Regions from separate parts of the Streptomyces sp. NBC_01012 genome, predicted to be linked through region 3. Evidence: riboswitches for the same ligand, from Rfam matches in the RefSeq annotation. Region 3 holds a riboswitch; each other region holds the start of a gene.
The links. Region 3 has a riboswitch for thiamine pyrophosphate ahead of thiO (glycine oxidase ThiO). Riboswitches for the same ligand answer to the same signal wherever they lie in the genome.
Positions count from the first base shown of each region.

Region 1: another riboswitch for thiamine pyrophosphate. It lies ahead of thiC (phosphomethylpyrimidine synthase ThiC); the one in region 3 lies ahead of thiO (glycine oxidase ThiO).
Region 2: another riboswitch for thiamine pyrophosphate. It lies ahead of OG623_RS08615 (thiamine ABC transporter substrate binding subunit); the one in region 3 lies ahead of thiO (glycine oxidase ThiO).

Region 1 covers NZ_CP108688.1:3,784,985-3,791,013, forward strand. The annotation lists gene OG623_RS17090 (DUF885 domain-containing protein) at 1-1,460, opposite strand, end outside; gene thiC (phosphomethylpyrimidine synthase ThiC) at 1,624-3,432, opposite strand; TPP riboswitch at 3,425-3,558, opposite strand; gene OG623_RS17100 (YibE/F family protein) at 3,630-4,985, shown strand; gene OG623_RS17105 (SsgA family sporulation/cell division regulator) at 5,002-5,439, opposite strand; gene OG623_RS17110 (IclR family transcriptional regulator) at 5,541-6,029, opposite strand, start outside.
Region 2 covers NZ_CP108688.1:2,002,540-2,008,568, forward strand. The annotation lists gene OG623_RS08610 (ABC transporter permease) at 1-1,464, opposite strand, end outside; gene OG623_RS08615 (thiamine ABC transporter substrate binding subunit) at 1,536-2,630, opposite strand; TPP riboswitch at 2,704-2,820, opposite strand; gene rlmN (23S rRNA (adenine(2503)-C(2))-methyltransferase RlmN) at 2,895-4,001, opposite strand; gene OG623_RS08625 (phosphatidate cytidylyltransferase) at 4,097-5,185, opposite strand; gene frr (ribosome recycling factor) at 5,185-5,742, opposite strand; gene pyrH (UMP kinase) at 5,858-6,029, opposite strand, start outside.
Region 3 covers NZ_CP108688.1:5,909,051-5,915,079, reverse strand. The annotation lists gene OG623_RS26610 (Rv2175c family DNA-binding protein) at 1-181, opposite strand, end outside; gene OG623_RS26605 (NAD(P)/FAD-dependent oxidoreductase) at 254-1,492, opposite strand; TPP riboswitch at 1,575-1,687, shown strand; gene thiO (glycine oxidase ThiO) at 1,685-2,887, shown strand; gene thiS (sulfur carrier protein ThiS) at 2,884-3,144, shown strand; gene OG623_RS26590 (thiazole synthase) at 3,147-3,941, shown strand; gene pknB (Stk1 family PASTA domain-containing Ser/Thr kinase) at 4,069-5,991, shown strand; gene OG623_RS26580 (deoxyribonuclease IV) at 6,014-6,029, shown strand, end outside.

The sequences.
Region 1 (6,029 bases), 2.1 Mb from region 3:
GCCATGAACTCCGCGGCGAGGGAAGCGGTCCAGCGCTCGCCGGGGTGGAAGCCCGAGTCGGCGGGGATGGCGAGTTCGAGGTGCATCCCGATGTCGATGATCACCCGTATCGTGCGCAGCATCTGCCCGTCGAGGAAGCCGAGGCGGCGCGCGGGTTCGGAATAGAAGCCCAGATCGTCCATGAAGCGTTCGGCGTACAGGGCCCAGCCCTCGACGTTGGCGCTGACCATGCCCTCGGTGACCTGGTAGCGGCTGAGCCGGTCGGCGACCGCGGCCCACCGGGCGAGTTGCAGATGATGCCCAGGGACGCCTTCGTGGTACCAGATGCTGACGAGCTGCCAGGTCGGGAAGCTCTCCTGGCCGAGGGTGGGCAGATAGGTGCGTCCGGGGCGGCTGAAGTCGAGGCTGGGACCCTGGTAGTAGGGCCCGGAGGCGCTGCCCGCCGGCGCGATCCGGGACTCGACCTTGCGGATCGGCCCCGAGAGGTCGAAGTGGCTGCCGTCCAGGGCGTCCACCGCCTCGTCCATCAGCTGCTGCAACCAGTCACGGATGGCCTCCTCGCCCTTGACCGCGTGGCCGTGCTCGTCCAGGTGGTGCATGGCATCGAGGAGCGTGGCGCCGGGCAGGACCCGCTCGGCCTCGACGCGCATCTCGGCGAGCGTCCGGTGGAACTCGTGCCAGGCCCAGGCGTAGGCCTCGTCCAGATCGAGCTCGGCACCCGTGTTGTGGCGGGCGGCGTGCAGATAGCGCTCCCGGCCGACGGCGTCCGGGGTGTCCGCCGCCGCGGGGGCGTAGGTGTCGCGCAGCCAGTCGCGGAACTCGGAGACCGCGGCGGTGGCCCGGAGCTCTGCGGCGTCGAGCTCGATGCGCATCCGGTCGGTGCCGCCCGCGACGAAGCCCGCGAACCATCCGGCACCGCCGCCACCTTGCTGCCGGTCGGCCTCCCCGGTCCAGTCGGTGAGCTGGCCGATGATCCCGGCAGCCTGCCGTGGGGCGGCGAGCAGACCGCGGGACATCCCTTCGGTGAGGGTGGCCCGGTATCCGTCGAGCGCGCCGGGGAGATTGCGCAGCCGCCCCGCGACCGCCGCCCAGTCCTCGTCGGTGGCCGTGGGCATGAGGGTGAAGATCGTCCGTATCTGGTCGACGTGCGCGCCCACGGTGCGCAGTTGCCGGAAGTTCTCGCCGGTGTCGTGCATCGCGAGCTCGGCGGTGAGGCGTTCACGCAGCAGCCGGGCGCAGGCCTGTTCAGCGGGATCGTCCGGTACAGGCGCGGCGTCGAGTGCGGCGAGACTGTGGCGGGAGACATCGGCGAGCGCCTCGAAGCCCTCGGGCGAGAGGTCCGGCTGCCGGTCGTCGCCCCGGTCGAGGCCCAGCCAGGCGGACGTCATGGGGTTGTGCGCGGCCACCTGATCGAGGTGGCTGTCGGCGATGCTGCGCGGGGTGACCGATTCGATGGGCATGGGGACATCCTGACGCGCCGCAGGTCCCCGCGCCGGGCTCTCGGACAGCCGGCCGTCCGGAACCCAGGGAACCGGACCACGCCCGTGGGCGGCGCCCTCCGGGAGGCGCTGTTCCGGAGGGGCTTCGTCCGCCCCACCGGAACAGCGCCTGCTCCGCAGGGTGTCAGTCGGCCAGCGGGAGGTACACCCGGTTGCCCCTGGCCGCGAACTCCTGGGACTTCTCCGCCATACCGGCGAGCGCCTCCGCGTCGAACTCGGTGTCGACGACCGTGGGTCCGACGCCGTGCTCCCGCCGGATGTCGTGGGAGATCTTCATCGAGCAGAACTTCGGCCCGCACATCGAGCAGAAGTGTGCCGTCTTCGCCGGCTCGGCCGGCAGCGTCTCGTCATGGAACTCCCGTGCGGTGTCGGGGTCGAGCGCCAGGTTGAACTGGTCCTCCCAGCGGAACTCGAACCGCGCGTCCGACAGCGCGTCGTCCCACTCCTGCGCCCCGGGATGCCCCTTGGCGAGGTCCGCGGCATGGGCGGCGATCTTGTACGTGATGACACCCGTCTTCACGTCGTCGCGGTCGGGCAGCCCCAGGTGCTCCTTGGGCGTGACGTAGCAGAGCATCGCAGTCCCCCACCAGGCGATCATCGCCGCGCCGATGCCCGAGGTGATGTGGTCGTACGCGGGCGCGACGTCCGTGGTGAGGGGGCCCAGGGTGTAGAACGGGGCCTCCTCGCAGATCTCCTGCTGGAGGTCGATGTTCTCCTTGATCTTGTGCATCGGGACATGCCCGGGGCCCTCGATCATCGTCTGCACACCGAACCGCTTGGCGACGGTGTTGAGTTCACCGAGCGTCCGGAGCTCGGCGAACTGCGCCTCGTCGTTGGCGTCGGCGATGGAGCCGGGGCGCAGCCCGTCACCCAGCGAGTACGTCACGTCGTACGCCGCGAGGATCTCGCAGAGCTCCTCGAAGTGTTCGTAGAGGAACGACTCCTTGTGGTGGGCCAGGCACCACGCCGCCATGATGGATCCGCCGCGCGAGACGATTCCGGTCTTGCGGCGGGCCGTCAGCGGGACGTACGGCAGCCGGACGCCGGCGTGCACCGTCATGTAGTCGACGCCCTGTTCGGCCTGCTCGACGACGGTGTCCTTGTAGATCTCCCAGGTCAGCTCCTCGGCCCGGCCGTCGACCTTCTCGAGCGCCTGGTAGAGGGGGACCGTGCCGATCGGCACGGGGGAGTTGCGCAGGACCCACTCGCGGGTGGTGTGGATGTTGCGGCCGGTGGAGAGGTCCATGACCGTGTCGGCGCCCCACGTGGTGGCCCAGGTCATCTTGTCCACCTCCTCCTCGATGGAGGAGGTGACCGCGGAGTTGCCGATGTTGGCGTTGACCTTCACCAGGAAGCGCTTGCCGATGATCATCGGCTCGATCTCCGGGTGGTTGACGTTGGCGGGCAGGACGGCCCGGCCCGCCGCGATCTCCTCCCGCACGACCTCGGGTTCGACGTTCTCCCGGATCGCCACGTACTCCATCTCCGGGGTGATCTCCCCCCGGCGGGCGTACGCGAGCTGGGTGACGGGACCGCCGTCCCGGCTGCGGCGCGGCTGCCGCGGGCGCCCGGGGAAGACCGCGTCGAGATTGCGCAGGCCGCCCCTCGGGGAGGTGTGCTTGAGCCCGTCGTCCTCGGGGCGCACGGGGCGGCCCGCGTACTCCGCGGTGTCCCCGCGGGCGGTGATCCAGTGCTGTCGCAGCGGGGCGAGCCCCCGGCGTACATCGGTGTCCGTGGTGGGGTCGGTGTACGGCCCCGACGTGTCGTACAGCGTCACGTCCTTGCCGTTGGTGAGGTGCACCTGGCGGACCGGCACCCGGAGATCCGGGCGTGAGCCCTGGATGTATCCCTTGTGCCAGCCGATGGACTTCCCGGCCTCGTCGTTCTGCGCGTTCCGCTTCGAGGCAGGCGTGCGTGCGTCCGCTGTGGTCATGAGACCTACTCCCTACGCCGGCATTACCCGGTAACAGGTTCGGCGGTCGGCGCAGCGTGTCCCGTATGGATATACGGAGGTCAGCGCCCTCTCAGCCCGGTGCTCCGAGCTCCCGCGTGTACAAATGCGTCCCCACGCTAACCCTCGTTCTGGCGCGCTGGCCAGAGGGCCTCCCCGGTTCTTGGGATGATCGCCGGGTGACGTCCCCTCCGAGTGCCCCCGAACCCCACGGCCCCGCATCAGGCAGCACCCAGAGCCATGCGCATGGCCACACCCACAGCCACGGCCCCGCAGCGCCGGTGTCCAAGCACCTTCGCAAGGTCATCGCGGCTGTACTGATCCCCTTCGCCGCCGCGGTCGTCGTCGGCCTCGTGGCCTTCTGGCCCGGCGGTGCGCCGGCCCATGAACGCACGGGTGTCGGCTTCGACCGGCAGACCCAGGACGGGCGGGTCACGAAGGTCGTGTCGGTCAACTGCGCGGATGTCAACGCCTCGCAGGTGCCGGCGACCGGCGACACGTCCACCGCGGCCGGTCAGGAAGCGGTCAACGAGCAGACCGGGAAGTGCAAGAAGGCCACGGTCGAGGTGACCAGCGGTAAGGACAAGGGCCGTACGTTCGTCGAGGTCGTCCAGCCCGACGCCCCGCGACAACTGCGCGAGGGCCAGGGGGTGGTCGTGGCGTACGCTCCCGACGCGCCCCGGGACCTGCAGTATTCGGTGACCGACGTGGACCGCGCGTTCCCGATGGCTCTGCTCGCCGGGATCTTCGCCCTCGCGGTGATCGTGGTGGGCAGACTGCGCGGACTCATGGCGCTGGTCGCGCTCGCCGTCTCCTTCGCCGTGCTGACCCTGTTCATCCTGCCGGCGATCCTCCAGGGCTCCAATCCCCTGGTCGTCGCGGTGATCGGGGCGAGCGCCATCATGCTGATCGCCCTCTACACCTGCCACGGACTGACGGCCCGCACCTCCGTGGCCGTCCTCGGCACACTCATCTCGCTGGTGCTGATCGGGCTGCTGGGCTCGCTCTTCATCGGCTGGGCCGTCCTGTCCGGGAACACGGACGACAACACCGGTCTGATCCATGGGCTCTACCCGGACATCGACATGAGCGGCCTGCTGCTCGCCGGTGTGATCATCGGCTCGCTCGGTGTGCTCGACGATGTGACCGTGACCCAGACGTCGGCGGTCTGGGAGCTGCACCAGGCCGATCCGGCCATGGGCGCGCGCGGCCTCTACCGGGCGGGTATCCGGATCGGGCGCGACCACATCGCCTCGGTCGTCAACACACTCGTACTCGCCTACGCCGGCGCGGCTCTTCCGCTGCTGCTGCTGTTCTCCATCGCGCAGAGCAGCGTCGGCACGGTGGCCAACAGCGAGCTGGTCGCCGAGGAGATCGTCCGTACCCTGGTCGGATCGATCGGGCTGGTCGCCTCGGTACCGGTGACGACGGCGCTCGCTGCCCTGGTGGTCTCCGCGGACCGCACGGGGCTCGGCGCGGGAGCCGGAGCTCCTGCACCCGCGCGGACCGGGAGGGGACGGCGCCGCAAGGCGTGAGCCGGACCTTCCTGTTTCAGCCGGCGTTCTGCTCCTTGGCGAGGATGCGGCCCAGCGCCTCTTCCAGATTGCCGTCGAAGTCACCCAGCGTGTGCTCCTGCCCCAGCGGCACCAGCTTGTCCGTACGGTCGAGAAATGCCACAAGAGGTGCCGTGCCGGCCCTGAAGAGCGCACGGTCCGCACCGACCTGAAGGCGGATGTGTACATCCGACAGCCCTTCGGGCTCGGTCGGGCCGATGTGCACATCGCCGTCGCCGCTGGGGCTGTTGAGACCGTCGAGCAGTAGCTCACGGCCGAATGCCCAGGTGACGGGGGCGTCACCCGGCAGGTGGAAGGTCATCCGGATCGCGTACGGATCACTGACCTCGTACCGGAGCTCCACCGGAATACGGAAGGAGAGCTCCTCGGAGACGAGGAAGCTCATCATGACCTCTGCTTGAACCGACTCGCGCATCGTTCAACCCCGCAGTAGATGAAACTGGCCAGGAATGATCCCCCATGGCCCTATTGACGCCATCGTGGTGCACGCGATAGCAGATCACAAGGAGTGATTTTTCAGATACTGATAGAGAACACGAACGAGCGCAAGAGAGTCGTCACTTCGCAGCGTAGTTGTTCGACTGCGGGGCGCAACCGTTCTTCCTGATGCAGGGGGAGAGATACAGCCATGGCCGCCACGGCGGAACCGACAGTGATCGGAATGGCCGCGCAGACCGTCCCCAAGGCGTACTCCTGCCGCTCGATGACGGGCTCCGTACGCTTCATCGTCCGCAGCCGGTGCAGCAGCGCCTGACGGTCCCTCACGGAGTAACGGGTCAGCGGCCGGACTGGGTGCCGGTCCAGATGATCCTCACGCGCACGCTCGTCCAGCTGCCCGAGGAGGCACTGACCGAGGGCGTGGGCATGGCCCGTCTCACGGAACGAGGCCCATTCGTGCACCGCGGAGACGGCCGGAGTCTCGGCGACAGCGATTATCTCGATCTCGCCGTCCTTGTAGAGGGCGCAGTACACGGGGGCGCCGATGACATCGGCCCAGTGCGCGAG
Region 2 (6,029 bases), 3.9 Mb from region 3:
GGTGGGGTTGTCGGGGCGTGCGATGAACACGGTCGCGCCGAACTCACCGAGCGACACCGCGAAGGCGAATCCCGCGGCGACCAGCACCGCCCGCCGCACCAGCGGCAGATCGACCTCACGCCAGGCCCGCAGGGGCGAGGCCCCGAGCACCGCGGCGGCCTCCCGCAGCCGCTCGTCGACCGCGCGCAGGACGGGAAGCATGGTCCGTACGACGAAGGGGACGCCCACCAGTGCCTGTGCGAGCGGCACGAGGATCCATGACGTACGCAGGTCGAGCGGCGGCTTGTCAAGCGTGATGAGGAAGCCGAAGCCGACGGTGACCGCCGACACCCCGAGCGGCAGCATCAGCAGGGCGTCGAAGCCACGCACCAGCCTGCCCGCCCGCCTTGTCAGCGCGGCGGCCGCGAGGCCCCCGATCACCAGGGCGATGAGGGTCGCGACCAGCGCGTAGCGCAGGGAGTTGCCGATGGCGTCGAGCGGCGGGACCAGGAACGTGGAGCCGTTGGCACCGGCGGACCGCAGGGCGCGGTAGAAGTCGAATCCGTAGCCGCCCGGGGTGTCCAGCGAGCGTTCCACCAGCACCCCGAGCGGCACCAGGATGAGGAGCAGCACGGTCAGCAGTACGCCGCCGAGCAGCGCCCGCTGGCCGGCGCCGCGGGGCGGCCGTGCGGTCTGCGCCGGGTCGACGAGCTTCAGGGCCGTCTCCCGTCGCCGTACGGTCCAGGCGTGGACGGCGAGGATCCCTCCGACCGCGGCGAACTGCACCAGGGTCAGCACGGCGGCCGTCGGCAGGTCCAGCAGCTGGGCGGTCTGCCGGTAGATCTCCACCTCCAGCGTGGAGTAGGACGGGCCACCGAGGATCTGGACGACACCGAAGGAGGTGAAGGTGAAGAGGAACACCATCAGAGCCGCCGCGGCGACGGCGGGCGCCAGCGCGGGCAGCGTCACTCGCCGCCAGGCGGCGATGCGGCCGGCCCCGAGCACCCGGGCGGCCTCCTCCTGGCGGGGGTCGAGCTGGGACCACAGGCCGCCGACGGTCCGTACGACGACCGCGTAGTTGAAGAACACATGGGCGAGCAGGATGGCCCACACGGTCGTGTCGAGCCTGACGCCCCAGAGCTCGTCGAGGAACCCGCCGCGTCCCAGCAGCGCCAGGAACGCCGTACCCACGACGACGGTCGGCAGGACGAACGGCACGGTCACGACGGCCCGCAGGAGCTGTTTGCCGGGGAACTCGAAGCGGGCGAACACATAGGCGCCCGGCAGTGCGATCAGCAGGGTGAGCACGGTCGACGCGAGGGCCTGCCAGGTGGTGAACCAGAGGACGTCGAGGATGTCGGACCGGCCCAGCACCGCGCCGATCCGGCCGAACTGCCAGTCGCCTCCGGACTTCAGCCCCCGGCCGACGATCGAGACGACCGGGTAGGCGAAGAACAGGCCGAAGAACGCGACGGGCACGGCCATGAGGCCGAGCCGCACCGCGTTCCCGCGTGCGTTCCCGCGCCCCGCGTTTCCCCGGCGAGCGGGCCGCGCGGCTACTTCACGACGAGCGAGGACCATGACTGGACCCACTGCTCACGGTTCTTGGCGATCTTCTCGGGGGACACGGTCGCCGGCTTGTCGACGGTCGCTCCGAACTCCGTGAAGAGCTTCGGCAGCTTCGCGTCCTTCACCACCGGGTTCACGAACATGTTCAGCGGCATGTCCTCCTGGAAACGCTTGCTGATCAGGAAGTCCAGCAGCGCCTTTCCGCCCGCCTCGTTCTTCGCGCCGTCCAGCAGACCGGCGAACTCGATCTGGCGGAAGCAGGTGCCGGTGGCGACGCCGGTCGGGGCCTCGGTCGGCTTCGGATCGGCGTACTCCACCTCGACGGGCGGGCTGGAGGCGTACGAGACGACGAGCGGCCGGTCGGCCTTGGCCTTCTTGCCGCCTGCGGAGCCGGAGAACTCCTCGTTGTAGGCCTGCTCCCAGCCGTCGACGACCTTGACGCCGTTGCTCTTCAGCTTCTTCCAGTAGTCCTGGTAGCCGCTCTCACCCTGGGTGGCGACCGTGCCGAGGAGGAAGGCGAGTCCGGGCGACGACGTCGCGGCGTTCTCGGTGACCAGCAGGTTCTTGTACGCGGGCTTCAGCAGGTCGCCGAAGGTCTTCGGCGGGTCGAGCTTCTTGTCGTCGAAGTACTTCTTGTCGTAGTTGACGCAGATGTCGCCGGTGTCGACGGGCGTGACGCGGTGCTTGTCCGCGTCGAGCTGGGTGCCGGTGTCGACCCGGTCGAGGCCCTTCGCCTCGTACGGCGTGAAGAGGTCGTTGTCCAGGGCGCGGGAGAGCAGGGTGTTGTCGGCGCCGAAGAACACATCGCCGCGCGGGGAGCCCTTGGTCAGGATCTCCTGGTTGAGCGCCGCACCGGCGTCCCCGCTCTTGAGCACCTTGACCGTGTAACCGGTCTCCTTCGTGAACGCCTTCAGGACGGCGTCCGAGGCGTTGAACGAGTCATGGCTGACGAGCGTGACGGTCCTGGAGCCGGCCCCCGTGTCGCCGGAGGCCTTGCCGTCGGAGCCGCCGCAGCCCGCTAGTGTGCTGACGCCGAGGGCGGCGGCGAGCGCCGTCGCCGCGTACTTCGTCGTGGTGTTCATGGTGTTTTCCTCCTGGAGGTGACCAGGAAGAGACGCGGCCCCGCCCGCTCGGTGAGCGGGCAGGGCGCAACAGCTTGAGTAAGGTCCGAACTTCCTACCCGGAATGACCCGGGCGAGGTTCAGAGGGTCTGCGGCCGACCTGTACTCGGTGCCGCACTCTCAGCGCTGTGGCGCTCCCCTGTCGGAATATGAAGTTGATTTCCGGGCCAGGCTACACCGGCCGGATCACGCCGGACCGGCCGGATCACGTACGCCCGGACCGCCTCAGCGCTCGGCCGCCGCCAGCTGCCCGCAGGCCCCGTCGATCTCCTGGCCGCGGGTGTCGCGGACGGTGACCGGCACACCATGGGCGGCGATGGCCTCCACGAACGCCTTCTCGTCCTCGGGCCGTGACGCGGTCCACTTGGAGCCCGGGGTCGGGTTCAGCGGGATGAGGTTGACGTGCACCCGCTTGCCCTTGAGCAGCCGGCCGAGCCGGTCGCCGCGCCAGGCCTGGTCGTTGATGTCGCGGATCAGCGCGTACTCGATGGAGATACGGCGGCCGGACTTCTCCGAGTACTCCCACGCGGCGTCCAGGACCTCGCGGACCTTCCAGCGGGTGTTCACGGGCACCAGGGTGTCGCGCAGCTCGTCGTCCGGGGCGTGCAGGGAGACCGCGAGACGGCACTTGAAGCCCTCGTCGGCGAAGCGCAGCATCGCCGGGACCAGGCCCACCGTGGACACGGTGATCCCGCGCTGCGAGAGCCCCAGGCCGTCCGGCTCGGGGTCCGTCAGCCGGCGGATGGCCCCAACCACGCGCTTGTAGTTGGCCAGCGGCTCGCCCATGCCCATGAAGACGATGTTGGACAGCCGCGCGGGGCCGCCGGGTACCTCGCCGTCGCGCAGGGCGCGCATGCCGTCCACGATCTGGTGCACGATCTCGGCCGTCGACAGGTTGCGGTCGAGTCCCGCCTGCCCGGTCGCGCAGAACGGGCAGTTCATCCCGCAGCCCGCCTGGGACGAGATGCACATGGTCACCCGGTCCGGATACCGCATGAGGACGGACTCGACGAGCGTGCCGTCGTGCAGCTTCCACAGCGTCTTACGGGTGGTGTCGTCGTCGCAGCTGATGTGGCGCATCACCGACATCAGGTCGGGGAACATCGCCTCGGCGAGCTTGTCCCGCGACGCCGCCGGAATGTTGGTCCACTCCGCCGGGTCGTGGGCGTACCGCGTGAAGTAGTGCTGTGACAGCTGCTTGGCACGGAAGGGCTTCTCGCCGGTCGCGGCGACTGCTTCCTTGCGCTCGTCGGGTGTGAGGTCGGCGAGGTGCCGCGGCGGCCGCTTGGCTCCACGGGGCGCGACAAACTGGAGTTCTCCGGGCTTAGGCATGGTTCTTCCAGTGTCGCAGACGTACGAGTAAGTCCGACCGGCCCCGAGGACCCGCCCCGAGGACCGGCCGAGCGGGCAGGCCCCTCAGGGCGTGATCAGCCGGATCCGACGAACAGCACGAGCAGCAGCCATACGACCGGGGCGCTCGGCAGGAGCGAGTCGAGCCGGTCCATGATGCCGCCGTGGCCGGGCAGCAGCGTGCCCATGTCCTTGATCCCGAGGTCCCGCTTGATCATGGACTCGCCGAGGTCCCCCAGCGTGGCGCTGGCGGCGACGGCGAGGCCCATCAGCAGACCCTGCCACCAGCTCCCGTCGTCGATCAGGAACTCCATGCACAGGGCGCCGGCGACCATCGCGAAGGTGACCGCGCCGATCAGGCCCTCGCGGGTCTTCCCGGGGCTGATGCGGGGTGCCAGCTTGTGCGTACCGAAGCGCCAGCCGACGGCGTACGCGCCGGTGTCGCTGACCACGGTCAGCAGGAGGAAGGTCAGCACCCGCCAGGCGCCGTCGTGCGCGGTGAGCATCATCGCGACGAACGTGGCCAGGAACGGGACGTAGAACACGGCGAAGACACCCGCCGTGACGTCCTTGAGGTAGCCCTCCGGGGGCTCCGTCATCCGCCAGACGAGCACCGCGAGGGCCGTGAGCGCCATCGCGACCCAGGCCCCTTCGGCCTCCCGTACATAGCCGGCGACCACCATCGCGGCGCCACCGACGGCGAGGGGCACCAGCGGGGCGTTGATGCCCTTGCGCTCCTTGAGCCGGGAGGTGAGCTCCCAGAGCCCGACCACCACCGCCAGCACGATCACACCGACGAAGACGGCCTTGACGATGAAGAGGGAGCCGACGACCAGAGCGCCGAGGCCGACACCGACCCCTATGGCGGCGCGCAGATCACGCCCCGCACGCTTCTTGGGCGGCGGGGTGGACGGCGGCGGGGTGGACATGGGCTCCTGCGGCTTCTCGTCACGGAACAGGGGGCCGCTGATGCGCGCGGCGTCCCCCCTCCGGTCGTCGCGGTCGTCAGCGTCTCTACCTGCGTCGGGAGCGTCCGGCACGATGGGCATGGGCCGAGTCTGCTGGGCGCCGTGCACATCGTAGGCAGGACCCGCCGGAGCGCGCCCCATCTCGGGTGCGGCCCCGTAGCCGGGTCCCTGCGGGGCGCCCCAGGAAGAGTCGTTCATCAGACTTCGAGCAGCTCGGCTTCCTTGTGCTTGAGCAGCTCGTCCACCTGCGCGACGTACTTCGCGGTGGTGTCGTCGAGCTCCTTCTCCGCACGGCGGACCTCGTCCTCGCCGGACTCCTTGTCCTTGACGAGCTTGTCGAGCGACTCCTTGGCCTTGCGGCGGACGGAGCGGATCGAGATCTTGGAGTCCTCGGCCTTGTTCTTGGCGACCTTGATGTACTCCTTGCGACGGTCCTGCGTGAGCTCCGGGAACGTCACACGGATGATGTTGCCGTCGTTGCTCGGGTTGACTCCGAGGTCGGAGTCACGGATCGCCTGCTCGATGTTGCGCAGAGCGGTCTTGTCGAACGGGGTCACCACCGCCATGCGCGGCTCGGGAACCGAGAACGAGGCGAGCTGGTTGATCGGGGTCAGCGCGCCGTAGTAGTCGGCGACGATCTTGTTGAACATCGCCGGGTGCGCACGGCCGGTACGGATCGCGGCGAAGTCCTCTTTCGCGACCACGACGGCCTTCTCCATCTTCTCCTCGGCCTCGAGGAGGATTTCTTCGATCACCACGTGCTCCTGCGTGTCTTGAGCGGACCCGGCATCGTCGGGTCCTGCGGATCCTGCGTCGCGTCCTCACCTGCACGGTGTCCGACCGGCAGGCCGTTGTCCATCTTCTGGGCCGTCAGACCCGGGTGCTCCGGTCGCTCACCAGTGTGCCGATCTTCTCACCCTTGACCGCGCGGGCGATATTGCCCTCCAGGGTCAGTTCGAAGACGAGGATGGGGAGCTGGTTGTCACGGCAGAGCGTGATGGCGGTGGCATCGGCGACCTTGAGGTCCCTGGCGATCACCTCG
Region 3 (6,029 bases):
CGTCGATGAAGGCGGCAGGCACCTGGAGCGTCCGGTTCTCACCACGTCGCACGGCGATCAGCTGGCCTTCCTTGACCAGCTGCCGTACGCGCGTCACCTCGACATCGAGCATTTCCGCGATGTCGGGAAGGTGGAGCCAGGCGGGGACGAGAGCATCGATCTTTGCGTCAATCTCGGTCACAAGGACAAGCGTGCCATCCCGGACCGACAGTCGGTAGCCGGGCAGGGCGTACGAGGCGGGTGGTCGGTGCCCTCAGGCGTTCCGCACCGTGGATTTCAGCGGTACGGAGGAGTCCGCGGCCCGCGCCGGATCGATGCGCGCCCCCGCTTCGACGAGCTTGCGCCCCTGTGTCAGGTCACGGGGCCTGCTGACGGCCAGTACGGCGACCAGCACCCCCTGCCGCAGCCAGAGCACCGTCCAGGACGCCTCGGCCGGGTCGCCCCGCCACAGCAGCGTGTCGGCTCCGGCGTGATGGCCGGCGTACTGCACGAAGCGGCCGAACTGCTCGGACCAGAAGTAGGGCACCGGGTCGTACGTGCCCGCCTCACCGCTCGCGAGGGCGGCGGCGACCGTCCTGGGCCCCTGAAGGGCGTTGTCCCAGTGATGGACCAGCAGCCGCTCGCCGTAGCGGGCGGAAGGGAAGGAGGCGCAGTCGCCCACCGCGTGGACATCGGGCAGCGAGGCGCGCAGCGAGCTGTCCGCGACGACCGAGCCGTCCGGGCCGAGCTCGATGCCCGAGCCCGCGAGCCACCCGGTGGCGGGCCGGGCGCCGATGCCGACGACCACCGCCCCCGCGGGGATCACCCGGCCGTCCGACAGATGGACGGCGCCCTGTCCGACGCGGGCGACCCGGGCGCCGGTGAGGAGATCGGCTCCGCTCTCGGCGTACCAGCGGGTCATCGGCGCGGCGACCTCGGCGGGCAGCGTGCCCGCCAGGGGACGGTCCGCGGCCTCCACGACGGTGACCACGCAGCCGGCGGCGCGGGCCGCCGTGGCGAACTCGGCGCCGATCCAGCCCGCTCCGACGACGACCACGTCGTGCTGTTGGTCGAGGATGGGCCGCAGCCGCGCGGCGTCGTCGAGGGTGCGCAGCAGATGGACACCGGGCACGCCGTCGGAACCGGGCAGTGCGACGGGTTCCGCGCCGGTGGCGATGACCAGCGCGTCGTAGGGGACGGGGCCTTCCAGGGTGTCCACCTCGTGCGCGCCGGCGCGCAGGCCGGTCACATGGAGCCCCAGGCGCAGGGTGATGTCCAGGGCCTCGAAGTCGATGTCGAAGGCGGAGTGCTCCGCCTCGCCGAGCAGGATCGCCTTGGAGAGCGGCGGCCTGTCGTACGGCTGGTGCGGTTCCGCGCCGATCACGGTGACCCGGCCCGTGAAGCCCTGTTCGCGCAGGGCCACGGCCGTCTGCACACCGGCCATGCCGGCGCCCACGATCACGACGGCGCGCGCCGGCTGTCCCGGTGCCGGTTCCGGTGTCTGCTCGCTCACCCGTCCACCCTAATGACCTGAAGGGGCGCCGGTTCCCGGGCCCGTGTCCGGCTGTCGGGGGCGGGGTCTAGGCTGGCCACCGTAAGAGACTCGCGGGAGCCCGGACGTACCGGGCTGAGAGGGAGGCTGACCGGCCTCCGACCGTACGAACCTGATCCGGGTCATGCCGGCGAAGGGAGGGGCTGGACGCCCATGCGTATCTCCACGAGCAGCTCCGACGTCCTGGTCGTCGGGGGCGGCATCATCGGTCTGGTGACCGCCTGGCGGTCCGCCCAGCAGGGTCTGAGCACCACGCTGGCCGATCCGGGACCGGGCGGCGGCGCGGCCCGGGTCGCGGCCGGGATGCTCGCGGCCGTCACCGAACTCCACTACGGCGAGCAGACGCTGCTCGGCCTCAACGTGGCCTCCGCGGCGCGCTATCCGGCGTTCGTCGCCGAGCTGGAGGAGGCGAGCGGGCAGGAGACCGGCTTCCGTGCCTGCGGCACCCTGTCCGTCGCGCTGGACTCCGACGACCGGGCGCATCTGCGGGAGCTGCACGCGCTGCAGCAGCGATCCGGGCTGGAGTCCGAGTGGCTGAGCGGCCGTGAGTGCCGCCGGCTGGAGCCGATGCTCGCCCCCGGCGTTCGCGGCGGGCTGCGGGTCGACGGCGACCACCAGGTGGACCCCAGGCGGCTGGCTTCGGCCCTGCTGACCGCGTGCGAGCGGGCGGGGGTGGACTTCCGCCGCGCCTGGGTCCAGCGGCTCTCCGTCACGGACGGCAGGGCGACGGGCGTCGTCCTTGCGGACGGTACGCGGCTCGCCGCAGGCCAGGTGGTGCTCGCGGGCGGCAGCCTCAGCGGCCGGCTGGAAGGGCTGCCCGAGTCGGTCGTGCCGCCCGTACGCCCGGTCAAGGGGCAGGTGCTGCGGCTGACCGTGCCGCCCGCGTACGCCCCCTTCCTGAGCAGGACCGTGCGGGCCGTCGTACGCGGCAGCCATGTCTATCTGGTCCCGCGTGCCAACGGCGAGCTGGTGGTCGGTGCGACCACCGAGGAGCTGGGCTGGGACACCACGGTCACCGCCGGCGGGGTGTACGAGCTGCTGCGGGACGCCCATGAGCTGGTGCCCGGCATCACCGAGCTCCCGCTGACCGAGACCCGGGCCGGTCTGCGCCCCGCATCGCCCGACAACGCGCCGCTGCTGGGCCCCACCGCGCTGCCCGGTCTGCACCTCGCCACCGGGCACCACCGCAACGGGGTGCTGCTGACCCCCGTCACGGGCGAGGTGATGGCCGAGGTGCTGACCACGAGCGAGCTGCCCGAGCTCGGCCGCCCCTTCTCGCCGCGCCGCTTCGCCGCGGACGCCAGGCCACGTTCCCCCGAAGACACCGCCCACGCGTCGCAGGAGCAGCCCGTATGACACAGCCCGTGCCCGCCACCGGTCCCGCATCCGTGTCCGCCTCCACATCCGCATCCGTGTCCGTGTCCGTCAACGGGGAAGACCGCGCCGTCCCCGTGGGCACCGCGCTGGACACCCTGGTCGGGGCGCTGACCACCGCGCCCTCCGGGGTCGCCGCCGCGGTCAACGAGGCCGTCGTCCCGCGTGGACAGTGGTCCGCCACCACGCTCGCCGACGGCGACCGCGTCGAGGTCCTCACCGCGGTCCAGGGAGGCTGACCATGTCCGACGATCTCTTCACCCTGGGGCCCACCGCGTTCTCGTCCCGGCTGATCATGGGAACGGGCGGGGCGCCCAGCCTCGATGTGCTGGAGCGCTCCCTGATCGCCTCGGGCACCGAGCTGACCACCGTGGCGATGCGCCGGCTCGACCCGACCGTGCAGGGCTCCGTGCTCTCCGTCCTGGAACGCCTCTCCATCCAGGTCCTGCCGAACACGGCGGGCTGCTTCACGGCGGGCGAGGCCGTGCTCACCGCCCGGCTGGCCAGGGAGGCGCTGGGCACCGACTGGATCAAGCTGGAGGTCGTGGCCGACGAGCGGACCCTGCTGCCCGACCCCGTCGAGCTGCTGGACGCCGCCGAGATCCTGGTCGACGACGGCTTCACGGTCCTGCCGTACACCAATGACGACCCGGTCCTGGCCCGCAAGCTCGAGGACGTGGGGTGCGCGGCGATCATGCCGCTGGGCTCCCCCATCGGCTCCGGGCTCGGCATCCGCAATCCGCACAACTTCCAGCTGATCGTCGAGCAGGCCGGGGTCCCGGTGATCCTGGACGCCGGCGCGGGCACCGCATCGGACGCGGCGCTGGCGATGGAGCTGGGCTGTGCCGCCGTGATGCTCGCGTCGGCGGTGACCCGGGCGCAGGAGCCCGAGCTGATGGCGGCGGCGATGCGGCACGCGGTGGACGGCGGGCGCCTGGCGTACCGGGCGGGACGCATCCCGCGCCGTCATTTCGCCGAGGCGTCCTCACCCGTGGCGGGCCGCGCGGTGCTGGATCCGGAGCGCCCGGCGTTCTGAGGTCCGGGCAGCCGCGGCTCCCTCCCGTCACAACATGCACATGTCCCTGTCACGGCTCGGCACCGGAACGGTCCCCGGAACACCTGGCCCATCCCGTCGTGTCCGTGGCAGCTCGTAGACTCGCACCGTGGACACGACCCTCCAGGACCCCCTCGTCGGGCAGCTGCTCGACGGCCGCTACCGGATCGACGCACGCATCGCCGTCGGTGGCATGGCCACGGTCTACCGGGCCATGGACACCCGGCTCGACCGGGTGCTCGCCCTCAAGGTGATGCATCCGGCGCTGGCGACCGACGCGGCGTTCGTCGAGCGCTTCATCCGCGAGGCCAAGTCCGTCGCCCGGCTCGCCCACCCCAATGTGGTGGCCGTCTTCGACCAGGGCGCCCAGGGCGCGTACGTCTACCTGGCGATGGAGTACGTCGCCGGGTGCACCCTGCGCGATGTCCTGCGCGAGCGCGGGGCGCTCCAGCCCCGGGCCGCGCTGGACATCCTCGAACCGGTACTGGCGGCTCTCGGGGCCGCGCACCGCGCGGGCTTCGTCCACCGCGACATGAAGCCGGAGAACGTCCTGATCGGGGACGACGGCCGGGTGAAGGTCGCCGACTTCGGGCTCGTGCGCGCGGTGGGCACCTCCACGGACACCACCGGCTCGCTGCTCGGCACGGTCTCGTATCTCGCGCCGGAGCAGATCGAGCAGGGCACGGCCGACACCAGGTCCGATGTGTACGCCTGCGGTGTCGTGCTCTACGAGATGCTGACCGGCGGCAAGCCCCACAGCGGGGACACCGCCGCCCAGGTCATCTACCAGCATCTGAACGAGGACGTCCCGGCGCCTTCCCGCGCCGTTCCCGGCCTGGCCGCCGGTCTTGACGAGCTGGTCGCAGCCGCGACGGCGCGCGCCCCTGGCGGCCGTCCGTCCGACGCCGTGGCCCTGCTGGCCCGGTCCCGTGAGATACGGGCGGCCCTCACCGACGAGCAGCTCGACGCGATGCCTCCGGGTGCCGTCTCGGTCGAGCACGACGCGGCCGATGACCGTACGAGCGTGATCCCCCGGGTGATCCCGGCAGGCCAGGGCACCGCGCACCACACCAGCCGGCTGGACATGCCCCCGTCCTCGCCCCGCCGGCCCGGGCGCGGGCGGCTCGGACCGTTCGCGGTCCGTGGCCGGCGCGGGATGCTCGCCGTGGTCGTCGCCGTCCTGCTGGTGCTGGGGACCGGCGCGGGCGTCTGGTACATCAACTCGGGCCAGTTCACCCGGGTCCCGTCCCTCCTGGGCCAGACCCGGAGCGTGGCGGAGAAGCGGCTCGCCGACGAGGGCATCGAGCTGAAGGGTGTCGAGCGCGCCTACAGCGACACGGTGAAGCGCGGCACGGTGATCAGCAGCGATCCCGGTTCCGGCGAGCGGATCCGGGGCAACGTCTCGGTGCAGCTGGTGATCTCGCGCGGCCCCGAGATCGTGAAGGTTCCCGATGTCGAGGGGCTCGCCCTTGCCGACGCCCGGCGGGAGCTGACGAAGACGGGGCTCGCGCCCGGAATGGCGACCCGGGAGTTCAGCGAGGAGATCGACCGGGGCAAGGTGATCCGTACGGATCCTCGGGCAGGCACCGAGCGTCACCCCGACTCGGCGGTCGCCCTGGTCGTCAGCAAGGGCAGCCCCGTCGACGTGCCCGATGTCACCGGCCTCTCCGTCGAGGACGCCACGGCCGCTCTGGACGAGGAGGGGCTGAAGGCGAAGGTGCTGCCCGACCGGGTCAACTCCCCCGAGGTCCCGGGCGACATCGCCCGGCAGTCGCCCGGGGACGGCGCGGAGGCCGCCGAGGGCGACACCGTGGAGCTGACGGTCTCCAAGGGCCCGCGTATGGTCGAGGTCCCCGATGTCACGGGCAAGGACGTCGACGAGGCCCGCGACGCCCTGGAGGACGCGGGGTTCGAGGTCAAGGTCGACCGCCCGCTCCTCTCCTTCAGCGACACGGTCAAGAGCCAGTCGGTGGAGGGCGGCGAGAGGGCCGCCGAAGGCTCCACGATCACGATCAAGACCAAGACCCTGTAGCGACCCCGAGGACCGGCACCACATGCGCAACCCCATCG